Regions from separate parts of the Actinoplanes sp. CA-015351 genome, predicted to be linked through region 1. Evidence: riboswitches for the same ligand, from Rfam matches in the RefSeq annotation. Region 1 holds a riboswitch; the other holds the start of a gene.
The links. A riboswitch is a leader RNA that binds a small molecule or an ion and turns the genes downstream of it on or off. The one in region 1 is predicted to bind S-adenosylmethionine.

Region 1 (7,003 bases):
GTCGGCGGCTCGTACGGCGGCGCGCTCGCGTTGCTGCTCGCCGGCCAGGACCAGCGGGTCGACGCGATCGTCCCGTCGATCACCTGGAACGACCTGAACACATCGTTCCTGCCGCAGTCGGCCGGCACCGACGCGACAGGCGTCTTCAAGAAGTCCTGGGCCGGCCTCTTCTTCGGCAACGGCGCGGCCGGTGCGGAGAGTGCGCTGAGCAGCCAGCTGGGCGGCGACACCGGCGACGCCGGCGGTAACGGTGGGGCGGGCGCGGGCGCACCGGCGACCGCGCAGGATCCGGCCTGCGGGCGGTTCTCCGCCGAGGTCTGTGCCGCGTACCTGCAGATGGCCACGACCGGCATCCCGGACGCCACCACCACCGAGCTGCTGCGCAAGTCCAGCCCGGCCACCGTGCTCGACAAGATCAAGGCGCCGACGTTGCTGGTGCAGGGCGCTGTCGACACGCTGTTCCCGCTCTCCGAAGCGGACGCCAACGCCAAGGGCATCGGCGCGACAGGCACTCCGGTCCGGGTCGCCTGGTTCACCGGTGGACACGACGGAGGCGAGGGGCCGACGTCCGATTCGGATCGCGTCAAATACCTCACGGTTCAGTGGCTCGATCATTACCTCAACGGCGAGGGTGAGGCGCCCGGCGATGACTTCACGTGGTCACGGGTGGCCGGTTTCAGCGCCCTCGATCGAGGGCTGGTGACCAATGGGTACTCCGCGGAGGCGTACCCGGGAATGGGCGGAACCGGTCGCACCCAGATCTCGCTCACGGGATCGGCGCAGCCGATCGCCAATCCGCCGAACGGCAATCCCGGCGCGCTGAGCTCGCTGCCCGGCCTCGGTGGGCGGCTCAGTTCGGTGCTGAGCGGCGGCGTCGCGATGGACATTCCCGGTCAGGTGGCGACCTTCACCTCGGAGCCGCTGACCGCCGGGGTGGATGTCGGTGGCTCGCCGGCGCTTCAGTTGCGGGCGGCGTCACCGACCGGCGAGGCGACGCTGTTCGTGAAGCTCTACGACGTCGACCAGAACGGCGCGTCCACGCTCAGCGCCGGTCTCGTCGCCCCGGTCCGGCTCACCGGCCTGCCCGCCGACATCGCCACCGCCGCGCCGGTCACCGTCACGCTGCCGGCCATCGTGCGGCGGATCGAGGCCGGTCACACCGTGCGGATCGCCGTCGCCACCTCCGACCAGGCGTTTCTCACGTCGGCCCAGCCAGCGACCTACATCGTCGCGGTGGAGCCGTCGCTCACGCTTCCCACGCTGGCCGGCACGCCGATCGCGGATCCGGGCACGCTCTGGTGGTACGCCCTGGCCGGCGTGATCGCCACGATCCTTCTGGGCCTGACGGTGGTCATTCTGGTGATTCGCCGCCGGCATCGGCGTCGCGAGACCTCGGTGATTGATGGGTACGCGGAAACGCCCCTCGTGGTCGACGGACTGCGCAAGGCGTACGGGGATGGGTTCGTCGCGGTGCAGGAGATCGGCTTCACTGTCGAACGGGGTCAGGTCGTCGGCCTGCTCGGTCCGAACGGCGCCGGCAAGACCACCACCCTGCGGGTCCTGATGGGCCTGACCACACCGACCGCCGGCGAGATCTACGTGTTCGGGCACCGTCTCGTACCGGGCGCGCCGATCCTGTCCCGGGTGGGCGCGCTCGTCGAGGGCCCGGGCTTCCTGCCGCACCTGACCGGGTACCAGAACCTCAAGGCGTACTGGCAGGCCACCGGCCGCCCGTGGGAGGACGCGCAGTTCGACGAGGCGCTGGAGATCGCCGGCCTGGGCGACTCGGTGCATCGCCGGACCAAGAACTACAGCCACGGCATGCGGCAGCGTCTCGCTATCGCACAGGCCATGCTCGGCCTGCCTGAGCTGCTCGTACTCGACGAACCGACGGACGGTCTGGATCCGCCGCAGATCGCCGAGATGCGCCGCGTCCTGCAGCGGTACGCCACCGACGGCCGGGCCGTGCTGGTCTCCAGCCACCTGCTCGCCGAGGTGGAACAGACCTGCACGCACGCCGTGGTGGTGAACAAGGGCCGGATCGTCGCGTCCGGCCCGGTCGACGACATCGTCGGCGACTCGCCGTCGGTGCAGCTGGACGTCTCCGACGTGCCGGCCGCCACCCGGGTCCTGGAAGAGCTGGGCGTGCGCTCGGTGACACCGGAGGGCACGTCCGGCCTGATCGTCGACATGAATGGAACGGCCCGGTCCGAGCTGGTCGCCTCGCTGGTCACGGCCGGCATCGGGGTGGACCGGCTGGTGCCCCGGCGCCGGCTCGAAGACGCGTTCCTGGCCCTGGTGGGCGACAACTCGCGGGGAAGTGGGGACCGATGAGCGCTTCTGCCGCTACCGGGTATCGGGCGTCTCGCACGCTGCCGATCTGGGCCGAGGTACGCCGTCAGGCCTCGCGCCGGCGTACCCAATTGGCTCTTGGTTTCATGGTTCTTCTGCCTTTGATCATCCTGATCGCGTTCGAGTTCGACACCGGCGGTCCGGGCGACGAGGACGCCGACGGCGGTGGCGCGTTCAGCAGCATCGCCGACCTGGGCACTTCGGGCGGCCTCAACTTCGCGCTCTTCTGCCTCGCCGTCTCGGCCGGATTCCTTCTGGTCGTGGTGGTGGCGCTGTTCTTCGGCGACACGGTGGCCTCGGAGGCGAGCTGGGGCAGCCTGCGATACCTGCTGGCCGTCCCGGTGCCGCGCGCCCGGCTGCTCGGCGTCAAGCTGATCGTCGCGGCGGGGTATTCAGTACTGGCGTTCCTGACCCTGCTCGGCTCGGCGCTGCTGATGGGCACGCTGCGGTACGGCTGGGGGCCGCTGGGCAGCACCATCGCGGCGGAGATCTCGCCTGCCGAGGGGCTGCTGCGACTGCTCGGGATCCTGGCCTACCTGCTGGTGACCATGCTGGTCGTGGCCGGCCTGGCGTTCCTCATGTCGGTGCTGACCGACGCGGCGCTGGGTGCCGTGGGTGGAGCCGTGATGCTGTGGATCCTCTCCAGCATCCTGGACCAGATCACCGCGCTCGGCGGCATCCGGGACTTCCTGCCGACGCACTACACGGACGCGTGGCGGGGGTTGCTCTCCACCCCGATCCAAGCCGAGGACCTGGCCAAGGGCGCGATCTCGGCTGTCGTTTATGCCACGATTTTCTGGGGGATCGCGTTTTATCGCTTCACCCGCAAGGACATCACTTCCTGAGGGTCAGGCGACGGCGTGGATTCACCACGCCGGGCCGGCTCGGCCCGGCCCAGCTCGGTTCGGCCCGGCCCGTTTCGTCCGGTCTGTCGGCCCCGGGAGAGGTGGGCACCGGTCACTCCGCGATCTTGGATATTTCCGGCTGCGGAGTTACTCGCTGCTACGGCAAGGGCCGACGGGCGGCCGATGTGTGGAGCATGGCGGTGCCTCCAGACACCGCTCGTTACCAAGATTTGCCGGGACGCCCGCGAGCACGACACGCGGAGCGGCCAAAGGGTGGCCGGCACCCTGGCGAACCGCAGCTCTGCTCCGCCCCGCCACCGATGCGTGTCGACTTGAGGTGCGCTGGGAACCCGAAGTCAACACGGGGACGCGGCCTGTCGACTTCGGGTTCAGTGTGTTGATTTAGGGCGCGATCCGCACCCTATGTCCACACGCACGTCGCGGAACGGCCGCTCGTGTGAACTTCGGGTTCGAATCGCGCCCTAAATCAACACGCCGTGGGGTGAGCGGGAGCCATTTTCGCAGGTCGCCTGGTGGGGGGAGCGGGTTGGACGCGGAGCGGCCAGCGAGTCGCGCCGGGCCCTCGGCGTGAGCAGCGGTCGGTACCCACCACCCAGCTGCGACCTGAAGTTGATCTGGATTTTCGGGGGAGTAGTCGCTCACACCTCGGGAACTCGTGGTGGTGATGGCGGAATCTCGTCGTAAGCTTCGAGAAACAACTGAATACCTCATCCAGAGGGGCAGAGGGAACGGCCCGATGAAGCCCCGGCAACCACCGCGCGTGTCTCGATGGCGAGGCCAGCGCTGCGGCAGGTGCTAATTCCGTCCCCGTTCCGGCAGGTCGCCGCGGGGAAAGATGAGAGGAAAGCCTCGATGACGTCTGCCGTCAGTGCACCCAGCGCTACCACCACTTCCCCTGCTCGCGGCCTGGTTTGCCGTGCCTGCGGCGCGGAATACCCGCTCGCCGCGCAGCACGCCTGTTACGAGTGTTTCGGCCCGCTCGAGGTCGCCTACGACCAGGCGGCGCTTGCGCGGGTCACCCGGGCCGAGATCGAAGCCGGCCCGCAGAACATCTGGCGTTACGCGGGGCTGCTCCCGGCCGGCCAGGACCCGGCCACCCGGGTGACGCTCGACCCCGGTCTGACCCCGCTGGTGAGCGCCCCGGCGCTGGCCGCCGCGATCGGCTTGAAAGCGCCGCTCTGGGTGAAGGACGACTCGCAGAACCCGACCCACTCGTTCAAGGACCGGGTCGTCTCGGTGGCCCTGACCGCGGCCAAGGAGCTGGGCTTCAACCGCTTCTCCTGCGCCTCAACCGGCAACCTGGCGAACTCGGTCGCCGCGCACGCGGCCCGTGCCGGTGTGCCGAGCATCGTTTTCATCCCCTCCGACCTGGAGCAGGGCAAGATCATCACCACCGCTGTCTACGGCGGTGAGCTGGTCGCGATCGAGGGCTCCTACGACGACGTGAACCGGCTCTGCAGCGAGCTGGTCGAGACCGACGAGTTCGAGGACACCGCGTTCGTCAACGTGAACGTCCGGCCTTTCTACGCCGAAGGATCCAAGACCCTTGGGTACGAGGTCGCCGAGCAGCTGGGCTGGCGCATCCCGGCCCAGGTGGTGATCCCGATGGCGTCGGGTGAGCTGCTCACCAAGGTGGACAAGGCGTTCACCGAGCTGGTCGAGATCGGACTGGTCGAGGCGCCGGAGGGCGGCTGGGCCGTGTTCGGCGCACAGTCGGCCGGGTGCAACCCGATCGCCACGGCCCTGCACAAGGGCACCGACGAGATCATCCCGGTGAAGCCGACCGGCATCGCGAAATCGCTGAACATCGGTGACCCGGCCGCTGGGGCGTACGCGATCGAGGCGGTCAACCGGACCGGCGGCTGGATGGATTACGCCGACGACGAGGAGATCCGTGCCGGCATCCGGCTGCTCGCCGAGACCACCGGCATCTTCGCCGAGACCGCCGGTGGCACCACGGTTGCCGTGCTGAAGAAGCTGGTCGAGAGCGGCAAGCTGGACCCGGAGAAAGAGACTGTCGTCTACAACACCGGCGAGGGTCTGAAGACTCTGGACGCTGTCGCCGGCCAGGTTGGACCGACTCACACGATCAAGCCGTCGCTGAAGGGCGCCCGGGAGGCCGGCCTGCTGGGATAACTCTCAGTAGTTGGTTCTCTGCCCGCTGTCGAAGATTCCCTCCTGCGAGGACTTGCGATCTGATCTCCGGATCGGCAGGATGCTCACTGCGGGAGGACGCGACGCCGTACGAGGCTCCTCACCTGGACATTGGCGACAATCTCCGAGGGACCCAACGATCCAGCGCTGACCCACGTGGCTTTCGAGCCGGAGGCGCTGTGCGTCCGTCCTCCCGACCAAAACTTCTCAGAGCTGCCTTCGCAGCAGCCGCTGCAGCCATGGCCGCAGGGGTTCGAAGTCGGGATAGTTCCCATCGACGAGCCCGGCCGCCTTCTCGAAATAATTGCGAACCCCGAATGAGCGGGTGAGCATGATCGACCAGATGCAGGCGATCCAGTACGCAGGCCAGAAGAACGGGCCGAGCGCGGCGTACTGGCTGGCGTGCCGGCACTCGTGGCGCAACAGTTTCTCGCGGCGCGGGTCGAGCAGCCACTCCGCTGACCGCTTTGTGATGATCACCGAGCCGATGGTGAAACAGGACGCCGGCGGTTTTTTGAAGCGGTAGTTCTCGGCGATGAAAATCCCGTCCGGGCCCCGCCTGATCTTCGTCCTGGTCGCAAACGCGAGCAGCAGGCCCGCGCCCGTGGTGCCGTTCACGGCGGTGAGGACAGTGCGAGCCCGCGGGCGCATCAGATCCGCCGGCGCATCTGCAGCTCGGTGAGCGTGGGCACCGTCGGATGCGGCAGCCGCACCCCCGTGTCGGTGAAACCCAGCTTTTCGTATGCCCGGACGGCCCGATCGTTGCCGACCACCACCTCCAGCATCAGCTCGTCCCGCCCGGACGCCAGCGACCAGTCGGCGACCGCGTCAACGAGCTGAGCCAGCACCTTGCCACCCCGGTACGCCGGAGTCAGGTAGACCGCGAACACGACAGTGCAGTGCGGATCGTCCGGCAGCACGGTCCCGCCGGCGTGCCCGATCAGGGGACCGTCGACCGGGTCAGCGACGAACTGAGCGGTGTCCGGACCGGACGACGACTGCCGGGTCCGGTGCCGGTAGCTCTCGTGCGGGCGAGCCGCCGCCTGGGCCAGGGTTTCCAGAAAAGCGAGCGGGCTGTCCGCGAGCATCTCCAGTCGCAGCGCCCGCATCCGTCCCGTGTCCTCTGGTGTGACCCGGCGTACGGTCCAGTTCTCCATGACGTCCTCCATACCGTCCGCCGTGCGCGGGAGCAACCCTGACCTGCACTTTCAAGATCCTTATGTGAATACACGGCCGGGGTCAGGGGTTTCGCGGGAAGATGGTGTTTCTTGCACTCGGTACCCCAGAGTGCTAAACAAGTCATTGGCACTCGCTACTTGTGAGTGCCAGCAGGTCGGGACGGTGGGGTTCCGGTCGCAGCGCTGCCATCGGTGCTTCGACACGAAACCGGTCGTCGCGGGCTATCCGGCTCGGCCTGAGGACGTCACATCGCCAGGTGGTGACGTCCACAGACGTTCCTCAACGTGCGGAAAGCGGGGCCGACGAGGCCCGGCACCGCGGATGTCCGGGAGGACAACGCCGTATGGCCAAGATCATCGCATTCGACGAGGAGGCTCGTCGGGGCCTCGAGCGCGGCATGAACCAGCTTGCCGACGCCGTCAAGGTGACGCTCGGCCCCAAGGGCCGCAACG
Region 2 (7,003 bases), 3.5 Mb from region 1:
CGCCGTCGTTGATCGACTTGAAGCGGTCGACGTCGATGTAGATGACGCTGACCGGCTCGGCGCTGCCGGTGAGCATGGCGGCGAGGTCGTGCTCGAACGCCTTGCGGGAGAGCAGGCCGGTGAGCCCGTCGTGGCGCACCTGGTACCGCAGCTCCGCCTCGTGGTCACGGGTGGCGGTCACGTCGAAGCAGTGCACGTAGATGAGCCGGAGCTGGTCGTGGCGGTCGTAGAGGCCGGTGCCGTGCACCTGCACCCAGATGGTCGAGCCGTCAGGGCGGCGGTACTGCCGGGTCACGGTCTGCGGCTCCCGGCTGTTCGCGAAGAGGGCAAGGATTGCCGGCTCGGCCGGGTCGACCGGGGTCAGCGGCACGTCGGCCAGCGAGAAGCCGGCCGGCAGCACGTCGGGCAGGCCGAGCCACTCGCGGTACGCGGCGTTGCTGCGCAGCACCAGACCTTCCGGGGAGAACATCGCCATCGGGATGGGCGTCTGGTCGAACGCCACGCTGAGCTGCGCCTGGCTCTCGTCCAGGTTCTCCCGGGCGCGGTCCTCCTCGACCTCGGTGAGGCGCCAGGAGACGATCTGGAAGCCGGCGGCGAGCAGCACCGCGGAGCCGTGGATGAGTGCCCAGACGAGCGGGTGCGCGACGGCCGAGCCGTGGTCGTAGGTGTGGTCGCTGACCAGCGTGCCGAAGACGGCGTGGTGCAGCGTGGTGGCGACCAGGAAGGCACCGAACGGCGCCCAGTCCCGGTACAGCGCGAGCGCCGCCACCGAGATGAAGAAGGTGAAGTGGGCCTCGGTCAGCCCGTGGCTCAGCGACACGATGCCGGCGCACGCGGCCGTGTAACCGAGCGCCACGAAGACCGAGCGCGCCCGCCGTGAGCGCAGCATCGAGGCCGCGATCAGGCACGGGAGCACCAGGCCGACGGTGAGCAGCATCGCGGGGAGGTGATCCTCGTTCTGCAGCACGCCGAACAGCACCAGCGCCACCATGATGACGGCGAGCAGCACCGTCAGCAGCCGGTGCCGGCCCGCCCAGTCCTCGTCGCGCAGTCCGCCACCGGTCGGAAGCCGGTCACGCAACCACTTCATCCAGGTCGCCACACTGATGATGATCGGCCGCAGGCCCGTGCGGGACAGTCACTTCCCGGTAGCGGATCAGGAGTTTCGCAGCCCGACCAGCACTCGGTCGACGTGCTCGGTGGTGCTGCCGAGACCGAAACTGATCCTGAGCAGGCCCGGCGTGACGCCGCACTCCCCGGTCACCGTGCTGCCGGTGAGGCGCCGGACCAGCGGGTGAGCGCAGAACTGACCGGCGCGCACCCCGATGCCGTGATCCCGGCCGAGCCGCAGCGCGACATCGGCCGGATCGTCGTTCGCGAACGCCATCGACACGATGCCCACCCTTGGGTGGTCCGGCCCGAAAAGACTGACCTCGGTCACGCCCGGGATCGTCGCGATCCCGGCGCGCAGCCGGGCGAGCAGCTCCTGCTCCCGCTCGTGCAGAACGTCGCGGTCGGCGTGGGTCAGAGCCTCACAGACAGCCGCGATCGCGACAGCGCCGAGCAGGTTGGGAGTGCCGCCCTCGTGCCTCGCCGGCCCGGTTGCCCACTCCCGCTCACCGGGGCGGTCACCCACGGCGGCGCTCGCTCCACCCCCACAGAGGTACGGGTCAGCGGCGTCCAGCCAGTCCCGGCGGCCGGCGAGCACACCGGCGCCGAACGGGGCGTAGAGCTTGTGCCCGGAGAACGCGACGTAATCGGCGCCCAGGTCGTTGATCGGCCGGTGCGGTGCCAGCTGCGCGGCGTCGACGGCGATCCGGGCGCCGTGCCGGTGGGCGAGCTCGGCCAGCTCCTTGATCGGCCAGACCTCGCCGGTGACGTTGCTGGCGCCGGTGACGGTGAGCAAGGCCTTCTTGTTCTCGGTCAGGGCCTTGTCCACGGCTTCGATCGCCTCGGCCACCGACGACGGGGCGGGCAGCCGCACCTGGTTCGGCCAGGGCAGCAGGTTGGCGTGGTGCTCGCCGTCGAAGACGATCGTCGTGGTGCCGGCGGGCAGGGCCCGGGCCAGCAGGTTCAGCGCGTCGGTCGTGTTCCGGGTGAAGATCACTTCATCGTCCGGGCCGGCGCCGACGAATTCCGACACCACATCGCGGGCTAGTTCGTACGCGAGAGTGGAGGCCTGTGAGCGTACCCCGGTGCCTCGATGAACGCTGCCGTAGCGCGGCAGGAGATCGGCCACCGCCTGGGCCGCGGCTTCGACGCAGGGAGCGGAAGCGGCGTAATCGAGATGGGCGAAAGGCCGGGTCTCGCCGTCGGGAAGAGTGACTTTCAGGTCGTCGCCGACGATGCCGAGGGACATGGTTCGCCTCCGTGAGGTCTCGGGACCCGCACGGGCCCGCGCTTGCCGCGTCGGGATCGACGCGGCCCGGTCCTCACCCGGGGCACCCCATCGCGAACGGAAGGGTTGCCGGCCAGCAAGCCGGGGCTACGCGCTGGCACTCATGACCAGGTCCGACGGTAGCAGACGCGTATTTCCCACGCAATAAGTAGGGATTAGGCTGTGCGGTATGACGATCTTGTTTCAGCAGCAATGGGACGAGTGGCACACCGCGCACGAGAAGCGCCGGGCGGATCCGCACGGGTTTCTCGCCATCACGAGCCTGAACTGGCTGAATGCGACGCCGCAGCGTTTCGACGACGCGCCGGGTTCGTGGAGCACGGGTCCTTCCGGGGTGGTGGTTTCTCTCGCGGATGGGGAGGAGCTGGTTGTCGACGGTGTTGCGGTGACCGGAACCCATCAGTTCGCGCCGCTCGCGGAAAGGGCTGACATCGCCGTGGGCTGGGGCGATGTGGTGATCGAGATCGCTCGGCGGGGAGGATTCGACGTGATCCGGCCGCGCAATCCGGCGAGTAAAGTGCTGGCGGGGTATGCCGGCACGTCCGCGTATCCGGCCGACGAGAAGTGGGTCGTGCCCGGAAATTTCACGCCTTATGAGTCGCCTCGGCCGACCCCGGTCGGGTCGGTGGCCGAGGGGATCGAGCACGTCTACGAGTCGCCGGGGACGGTGTCGTTCAGCATCGGCGGCGACGAGTTGTCGTTGATCGCTTTCAACGGCGCTGCACCCGGCTCGCTGTTCGTGCTGTTCACCGATGCGACGTCGGGACTGACGACGTACGCGGCCAACCGGAGTCTGTTCATCGCGCCGCCGGGGCCGGACGGGTCGGTCACGCTGGACTTCAACCGGGCCACGAATCTGCCGTGCGCTTATACGGAATTCGCGACCTGCCCGCTGCCGCCCGCCGGGAACAAGCTGGCGGTCGCGATCGAAGCGGGTGAGTTGAAGCCGCAGTAGGTTCGGGGTCGTGGCTTCCCTGTTGTCCTCACTGGCACCGGACGTGGTCCGGCTCATCGGGATCCGGTCCACCGCGGACCGGCCCGATGAGCTGCAGCGGGCGCTCGATTTCATGCTCGACCTGGCGGTCGGGCCTGGGTTATCGGAGCGGCGGTTCCCGGAGCGGCAGTTCTCGGAGCGGCAGTTCTCGGAGCGGCAGTTCTCGGAGCGGCAGTTCTCGGAGCGGCAGTTCTCGGTGCGGCGGTTTTCTTCGGGTGGCAAGCCGAGTGCGCTGGTCACCGCGGGTCCGGGTTTGCCGCGGGTGATCCTCAACGCGCATCTGGACGTAGTGCCCGGCGCCGGCGCGCAGTTCTCGGCCCGGGTCGAGGGTGACCGGCTCTACGGCCGTGGGGCGCACGACATGAAGGCCGCGGCCGTGGTGCTCGCCACGGTCTTCCGGGACTGTGCTCGGTCGCTGCCCTATCCGATCGCGTTGCAGCTGGTCACCGACGAAGAGGTGGGCGGGTTCGACGGCACCGGCCATCAGGTGGCGCAGGGCGTACGCGGCGAGTTCGTGGTGATCGGCGAGCAGAGCGGCCTGCGGATCGTCACCGACTCCAAGGGCATCGTGCGGGTTCGGCTGGACGCGACCGGGGTTTCCGCGCACGCGGCCTATCCGTGGCTCGGATCCAACGCGCTGGCCGCGGTGATCTCCGCGGTTTCCTCCTTGACGGCCCGCTATCCGGTGCCGTCCGCCGAAGCCTGGACCACGACGGTGAACGTGGCCCGCGTCGAAACGTCGAACGAGGCCGCCAACATCGTGCCCGCGGACGCGTCGGCGCTGCTCGACATCCGGTTTCCGCCGTCCGATCCTGATCTGGCCGGCCGGTCTGCCGCCGAGATCGCCTCGTTCCTGACATCGGTGACCGGCCCGGCCGTCGAGGTGACGGTGGAGGCACTGGGCGCGCCCCATCATGCGTCTTCGACGAGTGCCTTCGTCTCATCGCTGGCGAAGGCCGCGCAGTCGGTGGGGTACGAGGGTTCGCTGCTCCGGAAACACGGGGCGGCGGACGGCCGGTTCTACTCGGCGCAGGGCGTCGACGCGGTGATCTTCGGCCCGGGCGGGGACGGGCAGCACGGGCCCGAGGAGTACGTGGACCTGCGCACACTCGACCCTTATCGCAACGCCCTGACGACGTTCCTGAGGTCCCTGGCAGGGTGAGCGCCGCCGCGCCCGGGGTTCGCAGAGGCGGGGTCCGGGCCTGGAGTCCCCAGGTCCGGGGCAGGTCGGCGCCGCCCGGGCTAGCTGTTTCCCGAACCGTGCCGCAGCGGGGCGGTGAGCGCACGCGTTCTGCGGGCGCTCACCCTCCCCGGGCCGGCGGTGAGCACACGCGTCTTGCGGGCGCTCACCGCCCTGCACATCACTTTGCGTGGACTGGCGCCCGTGGCTCAGGGCGCACGTGACCGGGGCACACGGTGGCTCGGGGGCCACGTGGCTGGGGGCACACGGTGGCTCGGGGGCCACGTGGCTGGGGGCACACGGTGGCTCGGGGGCCACGTGGCTGGGGGCACACGGTGGCTCGGGGGCCACGTGGCTGGGGGCACACGGTGGCGCGGGGGCCACGTGGCTGGGGGCGCACGGATGCTCGGGGTCGCGTGGATGGCGTCGCACGGTTGCAGTTTGTGTGACTTCATCACGGCCAGGGCGTGGACCCGGGCGCACGGTGGCGTTATGTGCGACCTGACCTACGCCGCGAGCGGGCGCATGTCGCGCTCTCGCCCACGCCGCCCACTGGGCCACTCCCGCGTCCGGGCGGCCGGCTCGGGCAGAGGACCGGCTCGGGCAGAGGACCGGCTCGGACAGAGGACCGGCTCGGACAGAGGACCGGCTCGGACAGAGGACCGGCTCGGACAGAGGACCGGCTCGGACAGAGGACCGGCTCAGCTGGCTCCGTGGCGCGCCATGGTGAAGGCGCCTCGGGCTTGGCGGCGGGCTTGGAGAGAGCCTCAGGACAAGGAGCCGGCGCAGGCCGAGGACCCGGCGCAGGACGAGGACCTGGCTCGTGCGCTGGTGGTGGGGCGGGCTGCGCGATGTGGCAGGGCCTGGAGGTCAGCTCTGGTGGAGGAGGTATTCGACCCGGGTGGCGATGGCTCGCAGGTACGGCCGGCGCAGCGGGTCGGCCTGGGCGTTGAAGGAGCACGGGCCGTGGCGGTGGAGCATCTCCGTGTAGCGGGTCTCCGGGTCGACCCGGTCGCCGCGTGGGCCCACCGTCTGGTCGGCGTAGGTCAGGACGTCGGAGATGAGGTTGCGCTCGTCCGGGAACTCGGCCAGCTCGGTGGTCAGGCCTCGGACGTCGGCGACGAAGCGGGCGCCTGAGTGGTATGCGACCAGGCCGGCGATCTGGGCGGGCCAGCCCTCCCGGGTCAGGTGGCGGGCGCCGTCGATCGGGTGGAAGCCGGTTTCGATCAGCGGTGACGCGTACCCGATGTCGTGGAGCCAGGCGGCCGCGACCAGGAGATCTTCGTCGAGGCCGAGCCGAACGGCGAGGCCGGAGGCTCGCTCGGCGACACCGGCGGTGTGCCGGAACCGGTTGCCGCTGTCACCCAGGAGGGTTTCCGCGATGGTCCGGGCCGCGTCGGCGCGGGTGAGAATGATCGGTGCCGCCATCGTCCGAGATTAGGCCCGATAAGGTTAACAATGAACGAACTCGCGATGGCAGCTCCCTGAATCCCCTCAGGTGCCGCGCACTCGCTGCCTCGGCACACCTGCTGCGGCGAGCTGGCGGGCGAGTAACCCGTTCGGGTTGTCCAGGAAAACGGCGACCTGGTGATCGTCGCCGAGGTCGCATGCCGCAGCGACCGAACCGAGGTTGATCGGGTCGAGATCGAGCACGTCGGCGAGGTCCACGATCAGGCGCAGCGGGCGGACCCGCCGGACCGTGTGAACGAGCAACTGCTGCAGCTCGACAGCCCTGTCAGGACCCACCGAGCCGTGGGGCTGAATGACCACACTTCCATCGGGAGTGGTACTTACCTCAAGAACCGAGCTACGCATCGGATCACCTCTCGTTACCGAGCGTTCAGCTGCCTGACCACCATAAGTGCGCACCCGGAGATCGTCGAGCCACCATCAGGTGCACACGGCATGTCCGGATGGTGAACTCGGTTCGGGGGCGGGCCGAGCCGCGGAATCGGCGGAGGGTGGCCCGGCGAGCCCGGCCATCGTCAGTCATGGCCGGTATTCTGTCGCTTGGTTGCGTTTGCGCTCCCGGCCCTTCCGGCACTCCAGCCCCGGCCGACGCGGCCCGCCAGACCGAGCGCCTTACGTCACGTGAGGTGAACCATGGCATCGATTCTCGGCATCGCGGCTGGTCTCTGGGGCGTGGTGATGGCCGTCGCCCCCGTTCTGCAGATCCGCCGCATGATCGTTCGCCGGTCCTCGGCTGACCTGTCGCTCGGTTACTTCGCGGTGCTGCTGCCGGGTTTCGCCCTGTGGTTCGCGTACGGGTGGACCCGGCAGGACTGGCCGCTCGTCATTCCGAACGTCATCGCGTTCACCGTCAGCGTCGTCACGGTGATCATCGGCCTGTGGCTGCGCCGCGAAACCCCGCGCCGCGAAACCCCGCGCCGCGACAACCCGGGCCGGGAAAACCCGCGCGTCATCGACAGCG

Region 2: it holds a riboswitch for S-adenosylmethionine, as region 1 does, so the genes downstream of both, ACQP2E_RS13555 (aminotransferase class V-fold PLP-dependent enzyme) here and thrC (threonine synthase) in region 1, are expected to answer to the same signal.

What each region holds. Positions count from the first base shown of each region.
Region 1 covers NZ_CP192102.1:8,033,996-8,040,998, reverse strand. The annotation lists gene ACQP2E_RS36580 (alpha/beta fold hydrolase) at 1-2,334, shown strand, start outside; gene ACQP2E_RS36575 (ABC transporter permease) at 2,331-3,197, shown strand; SAM riboswitch class I at 3,923-4,060, shown strand; gene thrC (threonine synthase) at 4,071-5,354, shown strand; gene ACQP2E_RS36565 (hypothetical protein) at 5,580-5,990, opposite strand; gene ACQP2E_RS36560 (GNAT family N-acetyltransferase) at 6,023-6,529, opposite strand; gene groL (chaperonin GroEL) at 6,895-7,003, shown strand, end outside.
Region 2 covers NZ_CP192102.1:3,015,246-3,022,248, reverse strand. The annotation lists gene ACQP2E_RS13560 (putative bifunctional diguanylate cyclase/phosphodiesterase) at 1-1,102, opposite strand, end outside; gene ACQP2E_RS13555 (aminotransferase class V-fold PLP-dependent enzyme) at 1,157-2,359, opposite strand; SAM riboswitch class IV at 2,393-2,507, opposite strand; gene ACQP2E_RS13550 (DUF1684 domain-containing protein) at 2,568-3,353, shown strand; gene ACQP2E_RS13545 (M20 family metallopeptidase) at 3,364-4,554, shown strand; gene ACQP2E_RS13540 (HD domain-containing protein) at 5,443-6,000, opposite strand; gene ACQP2E_RS13535 (hypothetical protein) at 6,067-6,342, opposite strand; gene ACQP2E_RS13530 (SemiSWEET family sugar transporter) at 6,676-7,003, shown strand, end outside; gene ACQP2E_RS13525 (hypothetical protein) at 6,992-7,003, opposite strand, start outside.